DNA from 2 places in the Spelaeicoccus albus genome. Region 1 is predicted to be linked to the other one. Evidence: riboswitches for the same ligand, from Rfam matches in the RefSeq annotation. Region 1 holds a riboswitch; the other holds the start of a gene.
The links. A riboswitch is a leader RNA that binds a small molecule or an ion and turns the genes downstream of it on or off. The one in region 1 is predicted to bind glycine.
Positions count from the first base shown of each region.

Region 2: it holds a riboswitch for glycine, as region 1 does, so the genes downstream of both, gcvP (aminomethyl-transferring glycine dehydrogenase) here and gcvT (glycine cleavage system aminomethyltransferase GcvT) in region 1, are expected to answer to the same signal.

Region 1 covers NZ_JACBZP010000001.1:1,758,731-1,762,939, forward strand. Annotated here, with positions in the region: gene BJY26_RS08095 (glutamate-cysteine ligase family protein) at 1-93, opposite strand, end outside; gene BJY26_RS08100 (IMPACT family protein) at 171-776, opposite strand; gene BJY26_RS08105 (YidH family protein) at 858-1,241, shown strand; gene BJY26_RS08110 (DUF202 domain-containing protein) at 1,249-1,578, shown strand; glycine riboswitch at 1,666-1,763, shown strand; glycine riboswitch at 1,764-1,861, shown strand; gene gcvT (glycine cleavage system aminomethyltransferase GcvT) at 1,916-3,031, shown strand; gene glyA (serine hydroxymethyltransferase) at 3,034-4,209, shown strand, end outside.
Region 2 covers NZ_JACBZP010000001.1:2,857,461-2,861,669, reverse strand. Annotated here, with positions in the region: gene gcvP (aminomethyl-transferring glycine dehydrogenase) at 1-2,508, opposite strand, end outside; glycine riboswitch at 2,578-2,678, opposite strand; gene BJY26_RS13300 (ParA family protein) at 2,719-3,516, shown strand; gene BJY26_RS13295 (MerR family transcriptional regulator) at 3,635-4,209, opposite strand, start outside.

The DNA of each region.
Region 1 (4,209 bases):
TTCGTCGAACGTGTCGAGGTTTTGCAACAACCGCTCACGGTAGCGCCGCCGGTCTTCGCGGCTGAACGATTCGGCGGCGATTTCCTCTCCCATTCCCAAACTCAACCACAATCGCCCGGGAAAGGGTAGAGATCGGACCGGCCCATTTCGGCAGGTCATCGGCGCGCGCGTCAGGCGTACGTGACGCCGCCGAGCTCGATCGACGCGGTTCCGGCAGACAGATCGCGCAACCGGGCGCGTGCGGCGTCCGGATCTCCGGGCACGCCGAGGCGCATCGTCACACTCGCGCCGTACTGTGCGCCGAGAACGCGCCACGGATTCCCGGCGGCTTCCACCCGTGCCGCTATCGCGTAGTCCACGACCACGGTGAGCGTCTGCAAGCGAGTCAAGTCACGGAGGGACGCCGCTGCCAGCGCCTCCCGCACGGCGCCGCTGTACGCCCGGACCAGCCCGCCGGTTCCCAGCAGGACACCGCCGAAATACCGCGTCACGACCGCTACGGCATTGACGACGTGTGCGCCGTCCAGCGCGCCGAGCATCGGGCCGCCGGCAGTGCCGGCGGGTTCGCCGTCGTCGTCCGAACGTTCGACGCTTCCGTCCGCGACTCGGAAAGCCGAACAATGATGACGGGCCCGCGGATGCGCCAGCCGTTGCTCGGCGATCCGGCGCCCGGCGGCGTCCTCGTCCTGCGCCGGGCCGACCACCGCGATGAACCGGGATCGTTTGACCTCGATCTCGGCCTCGGCGAGCGCAACGGGCGTGCGAAGAAACTCCACCGGACAACAGTACCGGGCCGGGCGGCCGGTGGCCGGAAGTCGATCGGCCGGTAATCTTGAACCGGCAGCGACTGAAGAAGGATGTGGAATCAGCAGGTGACCCCGCGGTGGCGTGAGCAAGGAGACGATCCGGACTACCGGTTCACCTTGGCCAACGAGCGCACCTTTCTGTCGTGGATCCGCACGGCCCTGGCGCTGTTGGCCGGCGCCGTCGCCATCGACCAGTTCGCCGGCGGGCTCGCTCCCCGATGGATCATCGTCGCGCTGGCCGTGGGCCTCGGGCTGCTGGCCATCTTGCTCAGCGCCGTTGCCTACGTCCGATGGAAGGCCAACGAGATCGCCATGCGCCGGCGGCGGGCGATGCCGCACAGTCCCGTCCTGTCCATCCTGGCCGGTGCCGCACTTGCCATCGGCGTCGTGTTTGTGGCGGTCATCTTGTTACGGCCCGTGCTGATGCAGGGGTAATGCGGCAATGAGCAAAAACCGTGATCCGGGCCTGCAACCCGAACGGACTGCGCTTGCCTGGAATCGGACGGCATTGGCCATCGGCGTGAACAGTGCGCTGTTGCTGCGCAGCGGCATCACCGGCCACAACGGGTTCATCACGACGGCAGCCCTGGCGCTCGGACTTCTGGCGGCCGGCGTCACCTTATACTCCTCGCACCGACGCAACCACTTCCGGGAAGCGCCGTCCGAACATTCCGAGAGCCGGGCGGCCGGAAACCCGCTGCCGCATGCCGCAATATCGCTCATGGTGGTCGGGGCCGCGCTCGTGGCGATGGCGAGCATCGTGCTGACCTGACGGTGGCTTTCTGCCGGCGACCGCCCGTACGACTATCGTTTGTCTGCCGTGATGTGGTTCACTTGAAGAATCCAATTTCATAGCCGACAAATCGAAGCGGGAGAGTCCGTGCCAGCCAGGTGACGGACGCCGTAGGAGCAACTCCTCCCCGGGAATCTCTCAGGCACACGTACCGTTTCGACCAGGCAACTCTGAAGAGCAGCCGGCTTCGCCGGCTCACCGACGGTGCAAGCGCCAGTGCAATATGACGCAAATCTCTCAGGTTCGATACAGAGGGGGGAGGAATCAGTCACGCGCGTTAGTCTGATCCGATAGCCCCGACAGTTTGAGAGCCGAAATGAGTAAGCACACGCCGCTGCATGCCGAGCACGAAAAGCTCGGCGCATCGTTCACCGATTTCGGCGGCTGGGAGATGCCGCTGAAATACGACAGCGAACTTGCCGAGCACCGTGCCGTCCGCACGGCCGCCGGCGTCTTCGACCTCAGCCACATGGGCGAAGTGCGCGTGAGTGGACCGGCCGCAGCCGAATACCTGGACTACGCGCTTGCCGGCAAGATGTCGGCGATGAAGGTCGGCCGTGCCAAATATTCGTTCGTCCTGACGCCGGGCGGCGGCATCGTCGACGACCTCATCACGTACCGGCTGGCCGACGACGAGTTCCTGATAGTGCCGAACGCGTCGAACGTCGACGCCGTCACGGCGGCTTTGACCGAGCGTGCCGCGAACTTCGATGTGCAAGTCGTCAACGAATCCGAAGACACCGCGCTGGTGGCGATCCAAGGCCCCGAGGCCGAAAAGATCCTGCTGCGTCTCACCAATGACACCGACGCCGACGCCGTGACCGGGCTTCGCTATTACGCGGGCATCCGCCTGCAGGTCGCCGGCCATGACGCATTGCTGGCGCGCACCGGATACACCGGCGAGGACGGCTTCGAGATCTACGTGCCGAATGCGGACGCCGGCGATCTATGGCGGAAGGCGTTGGAAGCCGGCGCGGACGTCGGGGCCGCCCCCGCCGGTCTGGCCAGTCGCGACTCGCTGCGCCTCGAGGCCGGGATGCCGCTCTACGGCCATGAACTGACAGTCGACCTGACGCCGTTCGCCGCCGGACTCGGCAAGGTCGTCAGTATGGCCAAGCCCAGCGACTTCGTCGGACGATCCGCGCTTGAAAAGCTCAAGGACGACGTGCCGGCCCGGGTGCTCGTCGGCCTGAAAAGCGCGGGGCGACGGGCCGGACGCGCAGGGTACGCGGTACAGTCGGCCACCGACGGCAACAGGATCGGCGAAGTCACGTCCGGTGCGCCGTCGCCGACTCTGGGGTACCCGATAGCACTTGCGTACGTCGACGTTGCGCACAGCGAGCCCGGCACGGCCGTCAACGTCGACTTGCGCGGCAAACCCCAACCGTTCGAAGTCACAGCACTGCCGTTCTATTCCAGAAAGAAGGACTGAGCATGACCGATCTGAATTCGCCGTTGTCGGAGATCGATCCCGAAGTTGCCCGCGAGATCGATGCCGAGCTTGCACGTCAACGAGACGGCCTGGAGATGATCGCCTCGGAAAACCATGCGGCGGCCGCCGTGATGGCGGCGCAGGGGTCGGTACTGACGAATAAGTACGCGGAAGGATATCCGGGTCGCCGGTATTACGGCGGGTGCGAGCACGTTGACGTGATTGAACGGTTGGCCATTCAGCGGATCAAGGACCTGTTCGGAGCGGGGTTCGCTAATGTGCAGCCGCATTCGGGTGCGCAGGCCAATGCTGCGGCCATGGCCGCATTGCTGAAGCCGGGGGATACGATCCTGGGCCTTGATTTGGCTCATGGCGGGCATTTGACGCACGGCATGCGGATCAATTTCTCCGGCAAGCTCTACAACGTGGTGGCGTATCACGTGGCTGATTCGGACTACCGGGTGGACATGGCCGAGGTCGAGCGGCTGGCGGTGGAGAATGAGCCGAAGTTGATCATCGCGGGCTGGTCGGCGTATCCGCGGCAGTTGGACTTTGCCGAGTTCCGGCGGATCGCCGACAAGGTCGGGGCTTATCTGATGGTGGACATGGCCCATTTCGCCGGGCTGGTGGCGGCCGGGCTGCATCCGAACCCGGTGCCGCATGCGCATGTGACGACGTCGACGACGCATAAGACGCTTGGCGGGCCGCGCGGCGGGTTCATCCTGACGAACGAGGCGGATCTGGCCAAGAAGATCAACTCGGCGGTGTTCCCGGGCCAGCAGGGCGGGCCCCTCGAACATGTGATCGCTGCGAAGGCCACGGCGTTCAAGATCGCTTCCGAGCCCGGTTTCGCCGACCGGCAACGCCGGTGTCTGGACGGCGCCGGCATCCTTGCCGAGCGTTTGACGGCCGATGATGTGACGGACGCCGGCATCACCGTGCTGACGGGCGGCACCGACGTGCACCTCGTGCTGGTGGACTTGCGCGACTCCGAACTGGACGGGCAACAGGCCGAGGATCGGCTTGCCCGGATCGGCATCACCGTCAACCGCAACGCCGTCCCGTTCGACCCGCGCCCGCCCATGGTCACGTCGGGCCTGCGGATTGGCACGCCGGCACTGGCCACCCGCGGATTCGACACCGACGCGTTCAAAGAAGTCGCCGACATCATTGCGCAG
Region 2 (4,209 bases), 1.1 Mb from region 1:
GGTCGGCGCGTGAAAACCGTAGTCGATGAGCCGTTTGGCCACATCGTCGACGGTGATACCGGTTTCCTTGGTGATCTGGCGAAGGTCCAAAATGCATTCGTGCGCGACGTGCCCGTCCGATCCCGTGTACAGCAGCGGATAATGGCTGCCGAGACGTCCCGCAACATAGTTTGCCGCGGCGATTGCCGATTGGCTGCTGCGTTTCAGGCCGTCGGGGCCCATCATGCGGATATATGCCCAGGAGATCGGCAGGATCGAAGCCGAACCGTATCTCGCCCCCGACACCGGACCGACGGTGCCGGCCCCCGGCAGGAACGGCGCAAGATGCTCGCGGACGCCGATCGGGCCCACTCCGGGGCCGCCACCGCCGTGCGGGATGCAGAACGTCTTGTGCAGGTTCAAATGCGAAACGTCGCCGCCGAAGCGGCCCGGCTTCGCCAGCCCCATCAGCGCGTTCAGGTTCGCACCGTCGAGGTACACCTGTCCCCCGGCGCCGTGCACTTGATCGCAGATGTCCGAGATCGTTTCCTCGAACACGCCGTGGGTCGAGGGATACGTGATCATGATGGCGGCCAAGCGATCGTGATGTTCGTCGATCTTGGATTTCAGATCGTCCATGTCGACGTTGCCGAATTCGTCAGTCGCCACCACTGACACCTTGAGCCCGGCCATGACGGCGCTGGCCGCGTTCGTACCGTGCGCGGACGCCGGGATCAGGCAAACGGTGCGGTCGGTATCGCCGCGCGATTCATGGTAAGCGCGGATGGCCAGCAATCCGGCCAGTTCGCCCTGGCTGCCGGCGTTCGGCTGAACCGTGACGGTGTCGTACCCGGTGATCTCGGCCAGCCAGCCTTCGAGTTGTTCGATCAGGGCCACCATGCCGGCCGTGTCGGCCGCCGGCGCCAGCGGGTGCAGGTTGGCGAATTCCGGCCAGCTCACCGGTTCCATCTCGGCGGCGGCGTTGAGCTTCATGGTGCACGAGCCGAGCGGGATCATGCCCCGGTCCAATGCGTAATCCTTGTCCGCCAGCGTCCGGAGATACCGCAGCATCTGGGTTTCCGACCTGTGCACGTGGAACACGGGATGCGAGAGGTACTCGCTGGTGCGCGACAAACCACCGAAATCGAAGTCCGGTTCGAGGTCGTTGCCTGCGTCGGCAGCGTGTGCCTTCCCCTTCGTCACGGTGGCGAAGGCTCCGAGCAGCCTGTCGATATCGGCGCCGGACGTCGTCTCATCGGTGGAGACGCGCACCGTGTCGTCGTCGGCGCGGAAGACCAGACAGCCTGCATCGTGGGCGGCGTCGGCGAGTTCGGTCGCCTTGCCCGGTGCGGAGAGCTGGATGGTGTCGAAGAAACGCGGAGTCGTCACGGTCAGGCCGAGTTCGGCAATACCGGCGGCAAGCCGGACGGCGCGGGCGTGCACCAGGCCGGCGATGCGGCGCAGGCCGGCGGGCCCGTGGTAGGCGGCGTACAAGCCGGCCATGACGGCCAGGAGTACCTGCGCAGTGCAGATATTGGATGTGGCCTTTTCGCGGCGGATGTGCTGTTCGCGGGTCTGCAGGGCGAGTCGGTAGGCGGGCCTGCCGACGTTGTCCTCGGAGACCCCGACCAGGCGACCCGGCAATGACCGCTGCAGGCCCTCTCGCACGGCCATGTAGCCCGCGTGCGGGCCGCCGTACCCCATCGGTACGCCGAACCGTTGCGAATTTCCGATGCAGACGTCGGCGCCCATCTCGCCCGGCGACGTCAGCAGTGTCAACGCCAGCAGGTCGGCCGCGACGGCTACGCCGGCCCCGTGCTCATGCGCCGATTCGATGACGGGCGTCGGATCGGTAACCGTGCCGGACGCCGCCGGGTACTGCAGCAGTACGCCAAAGTAGTTCTCGTGCGCGATCGTTCCGGCGCTGAGGTCCTCGACGGCCAAACCGATGCCGAGCGCTTCGGCACGGGTACGGATCACGGCGAGCGTCGACGCGAAGATATCGCTGTCGACGACGAAGACCGAGTCGGCCGGTGCTTTCCGGTTGGCACGCCGGAGCAGTGTCATGGCTTCGGCTGCCGCTGTCGCCTCGTCCAGCATTGACGCGTTCGCGATGTCCAGGCCGGACAAGTCGGCGACAGCCGTCTGAAAGTTGAGCAGCGCTTCGAGGCGGCCTTGCGAGATCTCGGGCTGGTACGGCGTGTACGCGGTGTACCAGGCGGGGTTTTCAAAGACGTTCCGGCGGATGACAGCCGGCGTGTACGTACCGTAGTAGCCCTGGCCGATGAACGACGTGTTCACGGTGTTGCGGCCGGCGATGGTGCGCAGCTCCGCCAACGCTTCGGCTTCGGATGCGGCAGGCGGGAGGTCCAGCCCCTCGTCTCCGCGAATGCGCGTCGGGACCACGGCGTCCGTGAACGAGTCCAGATCCGAGAAGCCGATTTGCTCGGTGACACGCGCCGTCGTTATGTCATCCAGGCCGATGTGACGGTCGGCGAATTGTGCGAAAGTCTCGGTGTCGTGCGTCATGTGGAGGCAACCTTAATTCAGTACGGTCAATGAGGCCTCCCCCGCTGTCATGCTTCATTTCAGCGTCGCCTGACCCGTGCGGTCTTGGATGCCTGAGAGCTTGACGGGGAGTGTTGCCCCTTCGGCGCCCGAGACTGTTTCCTGCCCCGGGACTCTCCCGCGCGGGGTCAACAGCAACCTCAAGCCTACATGTTCGGTACCGTAATTGCTGTGCTGGTTTTAAGTGTGAGCAGTTTGAAGGGCGGCGTCGGCAAGACGTCCGTCACCTCGGGTCTGGCGTCGGCGGCTTTTGCGCGCGGCATTCCCACGCTCGTCGTCGACATGGATCCGCAAGCGGACGCGACAACAGGTCTTGATATCGAGGCCGGACGCGACCATGACGTGTCCGACGTTTTAGCGTCTCCGCGGCAGAAATTTCTGGACGCCGCAATCATCCCGAGCGGATGGTCTGCCGATAAGCCGCACGCCCTCGACGTGCTGCCCGGATCGCCGCGATCGGCCGAATTCGACCGCCCGACCCTTTCCGACCGCGGATTGCGCCGTCTCGATGAGGCGTTGAAGAAGGTCGAACATCTGTACCAGCTCGTGCTCATCGATTGCCCTCCGTCGTTGGGCGGGCTCACCCGGACGGCACTGACCGCCAGCCAGCGTGTCGCCGTCGTCACCGAGCCCGGGCTCTTTTCGGTCGCAGCAACCGATCGTGCGCTCCGGGCCGCCGACGAACTCCGACAGCGAGTAGCCCCCAATCTGCAGCCGCTGGGCATCGTCGTCAACCGCGTCAGGCCGCGTTCGACGGAACATCAGTACCGCGTGAAGGAGCTCAAAGACATGTTCGGCCCGCTGGTGTTGAATCCGCAGGTGCCCGAGCGAAGCGTGCTGCAACAAGCTCAAGGGTCGGGGCGGCCTATTCACCAATGGCCGGGCAAGACGTCGGCCGATCTGTCGGGCATCTTCGACTCAATGCTCGACCGTGCGCTACGAACCGGGCGCCTGCGCGGTCGCCGTTAGCCTGCGCCGTCGTTAGCCCGCGGTCGACACCGGACGAGTGCGCCTGCCGGACGTTCCGGTCGCAAAAATGCCGCGTCGCCCCGCAATGGGAGCACGCGGCATCCTGTGCCGGCTTCGTTCAGCCGATCTTGCGGGCTTCGCGCCGCTTGGCGAGTTCGTCCATTTCTGCGGGAATTTCCTCCGCGCGCTCGCTGGGCAGATCGGACAGGCTGCCTTCAACCTCGCGCCAAACCCGCCCGACGGCGATTCCAAAGACCCCTTGGCCGCCTTGCAGCAAGTCGATGACTTCGTCGGCGGACGTGCATTCGTACACGCTCGCGCCGTCCGACATCAGCGTGATCTGTGCCAAATCGTCGACGCCGCGTTCGCGCAGATGCGACACGGCCGAGCGGATCTGCTGCAATGAGACGCCGGTGTCGAGAAGTCTTTTGACGACCTTGAGCACCAAGATGTCTCGGAAGCTGTAGAGTCGCTGACTTCCGGACCCGGCGGCGCCGCGGACGGCCGGGACGACCAGCCCGGTTCGGGCCCAGTAGTCGAGCTGGCGGTATGTGATGCCGGCGGCCCCGCAGGCCGTCGGGCCACGGTAGCCCACCTCGTCGTCGAGGACGGGCAAATCTTCGTCAAAGAGCAGCCCCTGCGCCTGCGTCGGCACGTGCCGGGGGCTGGCTGTCTCTTCGCCTGAGCGGTTCA